Regions from separate parts of the Geodermatophilus sp. URMC 60 genome, predicted to be linked through region 1. Evidence: riboswitches for the same ligand, from Rfam matches in the RefSeq annotation. Region 1 holds a riboswitch; the other holds the start of a gene.

The links. A riboswitch is a leader RNA that binds a small molecule or an ion and turns the genes downstream of it on or off. The one in region 1 is predicted to bind cyclic di-AMP.
Region 2: another riboswitch for cyclic di-AMP. It lies ahead of ACWIX3_RS18555 (LysM peptidoglycan-binding domain-containing protein); the one in region 1 lies ahead of ACWIX3_RS19705 (aggregation-promoting factor C-terminal-like domain-containing protein).

What each region holds. Positions count from the first base shown of each region.
Region 1 covers NZ_CP199958.1:4,172,597-4,177,073, forward strand. The annotation lists gene ACWIX3_RS19695 (class I SAM-dependent methyltransferase) at 1-377, opposite strand, end outside; gene ACWIX3_RS19700 (YnfA family protein) at 434-769, shown strand; gene ACWIX3_RS19705 (aggregation-promoting factor C-terminal-like domain-containing protein) at 946-1,806, opposite strand; cyclic di-AMP (ydaO/yuaA leader) riboswitch at 2,026-2,186, opposite strand; gene ACWIX3_RS19710 (LLM class flavin-dependent oxidoreductase) at 2,390-3,499, shown strand; gene ACWIX3_RS19715 (FMN reductase) at 3,496-4,116, shown strand; gene ACWIX3_RS19720 (glutamate synthase-related protein) at 4,196-4,477, opposite strand, start outside.
Region 2 covers NZ_CP199958.1:3,929,644-3,934,120, reverse strand. The annotation lists gene ACWIX3_RS18560 (alpha/beta hydrolase) at 69-929, shown strand; cyclic di-AMP (ydaO/yuaA leader) riboswitch at 1,180-1,308, shown strand; gene ACWIX3_RS18555 (LysM peptidoglycan-binding domain-containing protein) at 1,310-2,125, shown strand; gene ACWIX3_RS18550 (hypothetical protein) at 2,277-2,429, opposite strand; gene ACWIX3_RS18545 (hypothetical protein) at 2,426-2,659, opposite strand; gene ACWIX3_RS18540 (alpha/beta fold hydrolase) at 2,900-3,937, opposite strand; gene ACWIX3_RS18535 (MarR family transcriptional regulator) at 4,015-4,389, opposite strand.

The DNA of each region.
Region 1 (4,477 bases):
CCGACGCCGTTGAGCCCGGCGTTGACGCCGACCGCCGTCCGGCTGAACGGGTCGACGTCGCTGGCCAGCACCGACCGGGCGCCGGCGAGGCGAGCGGCCAGCGCCACCAGGCCGCTGCCGGCGCCGAGGTCGAGGACGGCCCGCCCGGCCACCACCGACGGTGCGTCGAGCACGAAACGCGCCAGCGCCTGCCCGCCCGGCCAGGCGGCGGCCCAGAACGGCGGGGTCTCCCCCGCCCCGCCGTCCGCGGCCTCCATCGCCTCCCACAGGGCGACGACGTCGTCGGCCACGTGCAGCCGGACCTCCGGCACCGAGGAGGGCCGCCGGACCTGGGTGTGCACGCGGACGAAGGAGGAGGGGACGGCGCGGACGGTCACGCCCGCAGTCCACCACGTGGCCGCACCCGGCACCGCCCGCCTGGGAGCATCCGCACGTGCTCATCGCCCGGTCGATCGCCCTGTTCCTCGCCGCCGCGGTGCTCGAGATCGGCGGCGCCTGGCTGGTCTGGCAGGGCGTGCGCGAGCACCGCGGCTGGCTCTGCATCGGCCTCGGGGTGGTGGCCCTCGGCGCCTACGGCTTCGTCGCCACCCTGCAGCCGGACGCCTCCTTCGGCCGGATCCTGGCTGCGTACGGCGGTGTCTTCGTGGCGGGCAGCCTGGCCTGGGGCATGGCGCTGGACGGCTACCGGCCGGACCGCTTCGACGTCGTGGGCGCGCTGATCTGCCTCGTCGGCGTGGCCGTGATCATGTACGCCCCGCGGACGTCCTGACCCCGCGGACGTCCTGACCCCGCGCACGGCCGAGGGCCGCCCCCGCGGTGCGGGAACGGCCCTCGGGGAGGACGGCGGCCCCGTCCAGGGAACCCCCCGAGCGTGGCGACGTGCTGGAACGGCCCCTGCAGGGCCCCGCCGCGGGCCTGCGAGCGGTGGGGGGCAGGGGTCCTTCCTCAGTACCAGCCCTTGGCCTGCGAGTGCGACCAGGCGCCGCAGGGGCTGCCGTAGCGGTTCTCGATGTAGATCAGGCCGGCGTCGATCTGCCGGTAGCCGTCCGACGTCTTCGCGATGCCGGTGCTCGCCCAGGTCGAGTTCAGGAACTGCGGGATGCCGTAGGCGGTGCTGGTGGGGTTCTGCGCGTTGGGGTTCCAGCCGCTCTCCTTGCCCCACAGCTTCTCCAGGCAGCTGAACTGCTCGGCGCTGCCGACCTTGCTCATCGCGTAGTCCTTGAAGGAGCCGCGCGGCGCGGAGGACGACGAGCTGCTGGCAGCCGGTGCCGGAGCGGCGGCAGAGGAGGCCGCCTGGCGCTCGGCGGCCGCGCGGGCGGCGGCCTCGGCCGCGGCCTTCTCGGCGGCCTCGCGCTCCGCGGCCTCGCGGGCGGCCTGCTCGGCAGCGGCCTTCTCGGCGGCGGCCTTCTCGGCGGCCTGCCGGTCCAGCTCGGCCTGCTCGGCGGCGGCCTGGACCTGCGCGGCCTGCGCCTCGGCGGCCTGGCGCTCGCTCCGGGAGGCGGCGAGGTCCTCCAGCGGGGCGAGCTCGGTGGGAGCCGGGGCGCTGAGCGGCTGCTGCGTGGCCTCGGCGGTGATGCCGAGCTGCTCGGCGACGCTCATGGAGGCGGTCACCGTCTCGGTCTCGGCCTCGGCCTCGGCCGCCGGCTGCGCGCCGATGACGGTGTTGACGACGATCGCGCCGGCGGCGGCGGTGGCCAGCAGGATCGCCGGGCGGCGGCCGCGGGCGGGCAGCCGCAGGCGGCGGCGGGCGGTCCGATCGGCGGCGGGCTCGGCGGCCGGGACGGCCGGGAACTGCTTGGTGTCCATGGGGGTGGGGGTGCTCCGTGGCGGGAGGGCGCGCGGGGTGGGTCCTCCGAGCGGAGGGCAGCCCGGTGCGGCGCGGTCTACGGGGGCGCCGGCGGATCAGGGAGTGCCGGCGGGCGCGGTCGGGTGCCGGGTCAGCTGGCCGGGGAAGAGGCGCGGAGCGCGCGTGGCCGGGTGGGCCGGCGAGCCGCGAGGGCCCGTGGGCGGGGCATGCGAGTGCTCCGTTCTTCCGTGAGCCGCCTACCGAGTTAGCTGACGGGTTCGGGCGGGAAGCAGCCCTACCGGCCCGCGCATCGTGCTCGCGGGCGGGATTCACCCCAGTACTGCGGTGGGTCCCCGGCTCGCGCCCGCTGGCAGCGGACACGACTCGGCGGCGTCCGGCCAGGCTCCCCGAGCGGGGACCAGACGACCGACCGGACGGGAGCCACCGTAAGCGGCGTTACCGTCCCGTGACAATGCCGCGAACCACATCCGACACGTGAGTGACGTCGCAGTGCGGCGAGGCCCTCCCTCCCGAGGGGGCCGGACGAGGGGAATACGCACCCGTCGGATGCGTTGCAGCGACCGGTAGTTGCACTCTCAACCAATGGAGACCGACATGCAGTTCGGCGTCTTCTCGGTCAGCGACATCACGACCGATCCCACCACCGGCCGCACGCCCGGCGAGGCGGAGCGGATCCAGGCGATCGTCACCATCGCGAAGAAGGCCGAGGAGGTCGGGCTCGACGTCTTCGCCCTGGGGGAGCACCACAACCCGCCGTTCTTCTCCTCCTCGCCGACGACGACGCTGGCCTACATCGCCGCCCAGACCTCGCGGCTGCAGCTGTCGACGGCGACCACGCTGATCACCACCAACGACCCGGTGAAGATCGCCGAGGACTACGCGATGCTGCAGCACCTGGCCGGCGGCCGAGTCGACCTGATGATGGGCCGCGGCAACACCGGCCCGGTCTACCCGTGGTTCGGGCAGGACATCCGCAACGGCCTGCCCCTGGCGGTCGAGAACTACGCGCTGCTGCGCCGGCTGTGGGACGAGGACGTCGTCGACTGGCAGGGGCAGTTCCGCACGCCGCTGCAGGGCTTCACCTCGACCCCGCGGCCGCTGGACGGCGTCCCGCCCTTCGTGTGGCACGGCTCGATCCGCTCCCCGCAGATCGCCGAGCAGGCCGCCTACTACGGCGACGGCTTCTTCCACAACCACATCTTCTGGCCGCCGGAGCACACCGCCCGGATGGTCGAGTTCTACCGCCGCCGCTTCGAGTACCACGGCCACGGCAGCGCCGACCAGGCGATCGTCGGCCTGGGCGGGCAGGTGTTCATGCGCCGGAACAGCCAGGACGCCGTCCGCGAGTTCCGCCCGTACTTCGACAACGCGCCGGTCTACGGCCACGGCCCCTCGCTGGAGGACTTCTCCCGCGAGACGCCGCTGACCGTCGGCTCCCCGCAGCAGGTCATCGAGCGGACGCTCGGCTTCCGCGACCACGTCGGCGACTACCAGCGGCAGCTGTTCCTCATCGACCACGCCGGCCTGCCGCTGAAGACGGTCCTGGAGCAGCTGGACCTGCTCGGCGAGGAGGTCGTGCCGGTGCTGCGCAAGGAGTTCGCCGCGCTCAAGCCCGCGCACGTCCCCGACGCCCCGACCCACGCCTCGCGCGTGGCGGCCCGCCAGGCGTCTCTCCAGGAGGTGTCCGCATGACCACCCGCACCCTGGCCGTCGTCAGCGCCGGGCTGTCGACCCCGTCGTCGACCCGGCTGCTGGCCGACCGGCTGGCCGCCGCGACCGTCGGCGCCCTGCGCGAGCGGGGCGACGACGCGACGGTGGAGGTCGTCGAGCTGCGCACGCACGCCCGCGACCTCGCCGACGACCTGGTGACCGGGTTCGCCAACGAGTCGCTGCGCGCGGCGATCGACACGGTCGTCGGCGCCGACGGGTTGATCGCCGTGACGCCGGTGTTCTCGGCGTCCTACAGCGGGCTGTTCAAGACGTTCTTCGACGTCCTGGACAAGGACTCGCTCACCGGGACGCCGGTGCTGCTCGGTGCCACCGCCGGCACCGCCCGGCACTCGCTGGTCCTCGAGCACGCGATGCGGCCGCTGTTCGCCTACCTGCGGGCCGTCCCGGCGCCGACCGGCGTGTTCGCCGCGTCGGAGGACTGGGCCGGCGCCGGCGGGGTGGACGCCGAGCTGGCCCGGCGGATCGACCGCGCGGCCGGCGAGCTGGCCGACCTGGTCGCCGGCCGGCCGGCCACCGAGCGGCCGGTGGACCCGTTCGCCGACGTCCCCTCCTTCGAGGAGCTGCTCCGCGGCGCGTGAGCCCCCCGCGGTCACCGCGCCGGGAGCACCTGCCCAGCCCGGTGGGTGGTCCCGGCGCCGTGATCGTCGAGGACCTCCTTCAGCGGACGGCGTCCTCCGAGGGGACGGCGGACCCGCCCTGCGGGGCCTCGGCCGTCATGATCCGCACGATCTCCTCGCGGTCGGCGGCCGAGGGCAGCCCCCACCCCGGCCCGTAGCCGTAGACCTCCCCCAGCGGCGTGGACGCCGTGCGCCCGGAGAGGATCTCGACGGAGGAGGCGTCGATGAGCCCGGGGTGCTCGACCCCGCAGGCCTCGGCGACCTTGACCAGGTCGCGGCGCAGCGTCCCGATGTAGTTCGCCGCCCGTACCGACTTCCGCTG
Region 2 (4,477 bases), 240 kb from region 1:
CCAGGTCTCCTGGAGGTCCAGGCCTCCTGGAGGATGCCCACCAGTCCGTTGCCGTAGGAGGCTCCCCGATGACCGCTGCCCGTCCGGGCGGGACCCCGACCCCCACGCACACCGAGGGCACGCTGGCCTCGGGGCTGTACCGGCAGGCCTGGACCGTCGAGGACCCGGTCGGCGCCGTCGTGCTGGTCCACGGCGCGCACGAGCACGGCGGTCGGTACCGGCACGTCGCCGAGCGGCTGGCCGCCGCGGGCTACGCCACCCACGCCGTCGACCACCCCGGCCACGGCCGGTCCCCGGGCAACCGCGGCAACATCGGCAGCATGGCCGCCGCCGTCGACGGCGTCGCCGAGCTGGTGCGCACCGCCGGCGACCAGCACCCGGGCGCCCCGCTGTTCGTCTACGGGCACAGCCTGGGCGGACTGATCGCGCTGCAGTACCTGACCGGGACGCCGGACCCCCGGATCGCCGGCGCGGTCATCTCGGCGGCGGCGCTCGACACCAGCGCCGCGAACGCCGTCCAGCGGACCGTGGCGCCGCTGCTGTCCCGGTTCCTGCCCGACCTCGGCGTCCTCCGGCTCGACGCCGAGGCGGTCAGCCGGGACCCCGCGGTGGTCCGCGACTACCGGGCCGACCCGCTCAACCACAACGGCAGGATGGTCGCCCGCACCGGCGCCGAGCTCATGGCCGCCGCGTTGACCATGCCGCGGCGGCTGCCCGCGCTCACCGTGCCGCTGCTCGTGCTGCACGGCACCGCCGACCGGCTGGTGCCGCCGGTCGCCAGCGAGGTCGTCCGGGCGCACGCCGGCTCGCCCGACCTCACGGTGCGGACCTACGAGGGGCTGTTCCACGAGCCGCACAACGAGCCGGAGAAGGACGCCGTGCTGGCCGACGTCGTCACCTGGCTCGACGCCCACCGCACGTCGTCCTGACCGCTCGCCGGCCGCCGGAGGGTCCGCGCGGACGGCGCGGACGTGACGACGGCGACACCGGCGCGACACGCCGCGCTGACCTGCGGCGCGCCGTTCCGGCGGCCGTTTGTGACCGGCGTCACGGCGACAGTGCACATGACTCCACGTAGCGTTTTGTGTGCGCTCAGCAAAGGAGAGAGCGCGGCGCCGGTCCGCCAAACCCTGCCCACCGGACGCCAACCCGTTCCCAGGGCAGGGGTGGGGGACCCACGACCACGGCGCGCCACGACTCGAGTCCACGACTCGAGGGGGCCCGTCTCGGGGTGAAGCCGCGGACCGCGGCCGGGCACCGATCGCCCGAACCCGACAGCTGACCTCGCCGGCGGTGATCGGAGATCACCATGGCCAAGCACCGCGCACCCCGCTATGTCCGCACCAAGAAGGTCATCGCCAAGGCGCCCGTCGCCGCCGGCGCCACCGTCGTCGGGTTCGGCGTCCTGAGCGCCCCCTCCCAGGCGCTCGCCGGGACGACGGGCCCGATCCCCGCCCACGCCATCGAGGTCCCTGTCGCGACGGCGGCCGCCGACGCCTCGACGGCCGGCTACACCGTCGTCCGCGGCGACACGATCAGGAAGATCGCCGCCGCCCACGGCCAGACGTGGCGCGACCTCTACCAGCGCAACACCGACGTCATCGGCGCCGACCCGAACCGGATCTTCCCGGGTCAGGTGCTGCACACCGCCGGCTCCGTGCCGGTCGCCGCGGCCCCGGCCGTCGGGTCGGCCGGGAACACTGCGCCCGCCACCCCGGCCGCTCCGCTCGCCGCTGCGGCTCCGGCCGCCGCGCCCGCGGCCGTCGCGCGCATCGCCAACAGCGCCGGTGACGTGGCTCCGCAGGTCCAGGCCGCGGCCAACCGCGTGATCAGCGAGGTGCCCGGCGCCGGCTCGATCACCCTGGGTGGCACCCGGGCCAGCGCCACGGACCCGAACGGCCACCCGTCGGGCCTGGCGCTGGACTACATGGTCATGTCCGACGCCGCCCTCGGCGACGCCATCACCGCCTACCACATCGCCCACTGGGACGAGCTCGGGGTGAAGTACGTCATCTGGCAGCAGCGGATCCTGTCCTCGCCGGACGGCGTGTGGAAGGCCATGGCCGACCGCGGCAGCGCCACGGCGAACCACATGGACCACGTGCACGTGAACTACGTCGGCTGAGTCCCCGGCCCGCACGTCGGCGGCCCCCACCCGTCTTCCGGGTGGGGGCCGCCGGTGCACGGGGGGCCGCGGACGGCGCCGGCTGACGCGCCACGGCCCCGTCCAGGGCACCGCCCCGAGCCTGCGAGGGGTTAGGAGGACGGGGCCTCTCTCAGAGCAGCGCGTCGAGGTCGTCCGGGCCCGGACCGGTGCCACCGGAGTCGCGCAGCGGCGAGGTGTCGGGCAGGTCGTCCTCGGGCGGCTCGGGCGCGACCGGGCCCTCCGCGTACAGGGTGCTCGGGTCCCGCGGGTCCATCTCGCTCATGGGGAGGAGGTGCCCCGCCGGGCCGCGCGGAACCGTGCTCCGGGGGTCGGGCACCACTCGGCGACGAGCAGGTCCGGCACCCAGGGCAGGAAGGGCACGAGCAGGTGCGCGAGCGTGGAGGCCACCTGCCCGGGGACGCCGACCGGCCCCACCTGCGCCGCGACGAGCACGGCCGGCCGGAGCCGCAGGGCGACCGCGGCATGCGTCAGGCGGACGTCCGCACCACCCACCGCCGGTGCGCGGCGACGTGCCGCCGGCGGATGGCTCCCCGGGCCGCGGCGGCTCCCGTCCCGACGGGTCGGGCGGGCGGAGGCGACGGGGCCCGGCGCGGCAGCGGCCAGACGTCCTAGACATCTGTTGCGGAACGGTTCCGTCTCCCGCATGCTGTCCGCGGGCGGGGCCCCGGGACGACCTCGGGCGAGCCCCGCCCGCCAGCTTCGCAGGTCGCCCCGCGCGGGGAACCGGCGCGATCAGGCGGGACGGTCGAGCAGTTCCCGCAGTGTCCGGTCGACGAAGGTGTTGTCGGCGGCGTTCATACCGAGGCCGGCGAAGTGTCCCCAGATCGTGTCGATGACCCGGACCTCCCCCTGCGCGATGAACTGCGAGGCCCACTGCTCGTCCTCGGGCGGGAAGTAGAGGTCGGTCCGGGCGGGCATGGCCACGAGGGGGCAGCGGATGGAGCGCAGGGCGGCCTCGGTGTCCCCGTCGAACCCCGGCGTCCGGCCGACGTCGCCGTGCTCCCAGGTCCAGAGCATCGCCAGCAGGTTGTTCGGGTCCCGGTCCTCGTCGAGCCAGAAGCCCTCCCAGAACCCCACCAGGAAGTCCTCCAGCGAGGAGTAGCCCATGGACCGGTACTCGCGCTCCCAGTAGAACGCCTGGGACAGGCCCCACCCGGCGTAGATCCGGGCGAAGGCCCGCATGCCCGCGGTGGGGCGCGCGTCGGGTGAGTACTCGCCGCCCCGGAAGGCCGGGTCGAGCGTCAGCGTGGCCCGCAGGCTCTTCAGGAAGACCTGGTTGTGCTCGCTGGTGCGGCTCGACCCGACGATCGGGGCGGCCCGCTTCACCATCTCCGGGTGGCTGACCGCCCACTGGTAGGTCTGGCCAGCGCCCATGGAGGAGCCGAGCACGAGCTCGACCGACTCGATGCCCCACTGCTGCGTGAGCAGCCGGTGCTGGGCCTCGACCTGGTCGGAGAAGGTGACCGGCGGGAAGTGCGGACCGTCGAACGGGGGAGGGGTGGTGCTCGGCGAGGTCGACAGGCCGTTGTTGAGCTGGTTCGGGACGACGATGAAGTACCGCTCCGGGTCGCAGGCCAGGCCCGGGCCGATCGACCACTCGTTGGCGTCGTGCCACGCGCTGAACCAGGTGGGGTGCACGATCACGTTGGACCGGTCGTCGTTCAGGGTCCCGTACGTCTTGTAGGCCAGCTGTGCACCCCGGAGCGTCGCCCCGCTCTGCAGCGGCAGGTCGCCGAGGTCGAACAGCTGGTGGTCCGTCGGAGCCGGCACGGCGTATTCCTTCCAGGTGAAAGAGTCTCGCCAGCCTGCTCGCCGCGCCGTGCGCAGCGCAACCCCGGACGCCCGGGTCAGGGGGTCGCCAGCCGCTCCAGCAGCCGGCGCAGGGTCCGCGCCTCGGCCGAGGACAGCGCGGCGAGCCCGTCGTGCTCGGCCTCGGCGATCCGCGGGGTCAGCGACCGGCACAACGCCCGGCCGCGCTCGGCGGCGTGCACGACGACACGGCGACGGTCGGCGGCGTCGACGTTGCGGTAGAGCAGCGAGCGCTCCACCAGCCGGTCCACGATGCGGGTCACGGTGGGCCCGGGGATCCGGGTGCGGCCACCCAGGTCGCTCATGGACAGCGGGCCGACCTCGGTCAGGGTGTGCAGCACCCGCCACTGGTCCAGGGTGAGGTCGCTCCCGACGAGGATCTCCTCGACGCGGGACGTCAGACCGGAGGTCACCTGCCGTAGCAGGTCGACGTGGGGCAGTGACCCCCCCGACGTCTCCTGCCGCATGCTCGCCTCTCCCTCGCCCGGGACCCTTCCCACG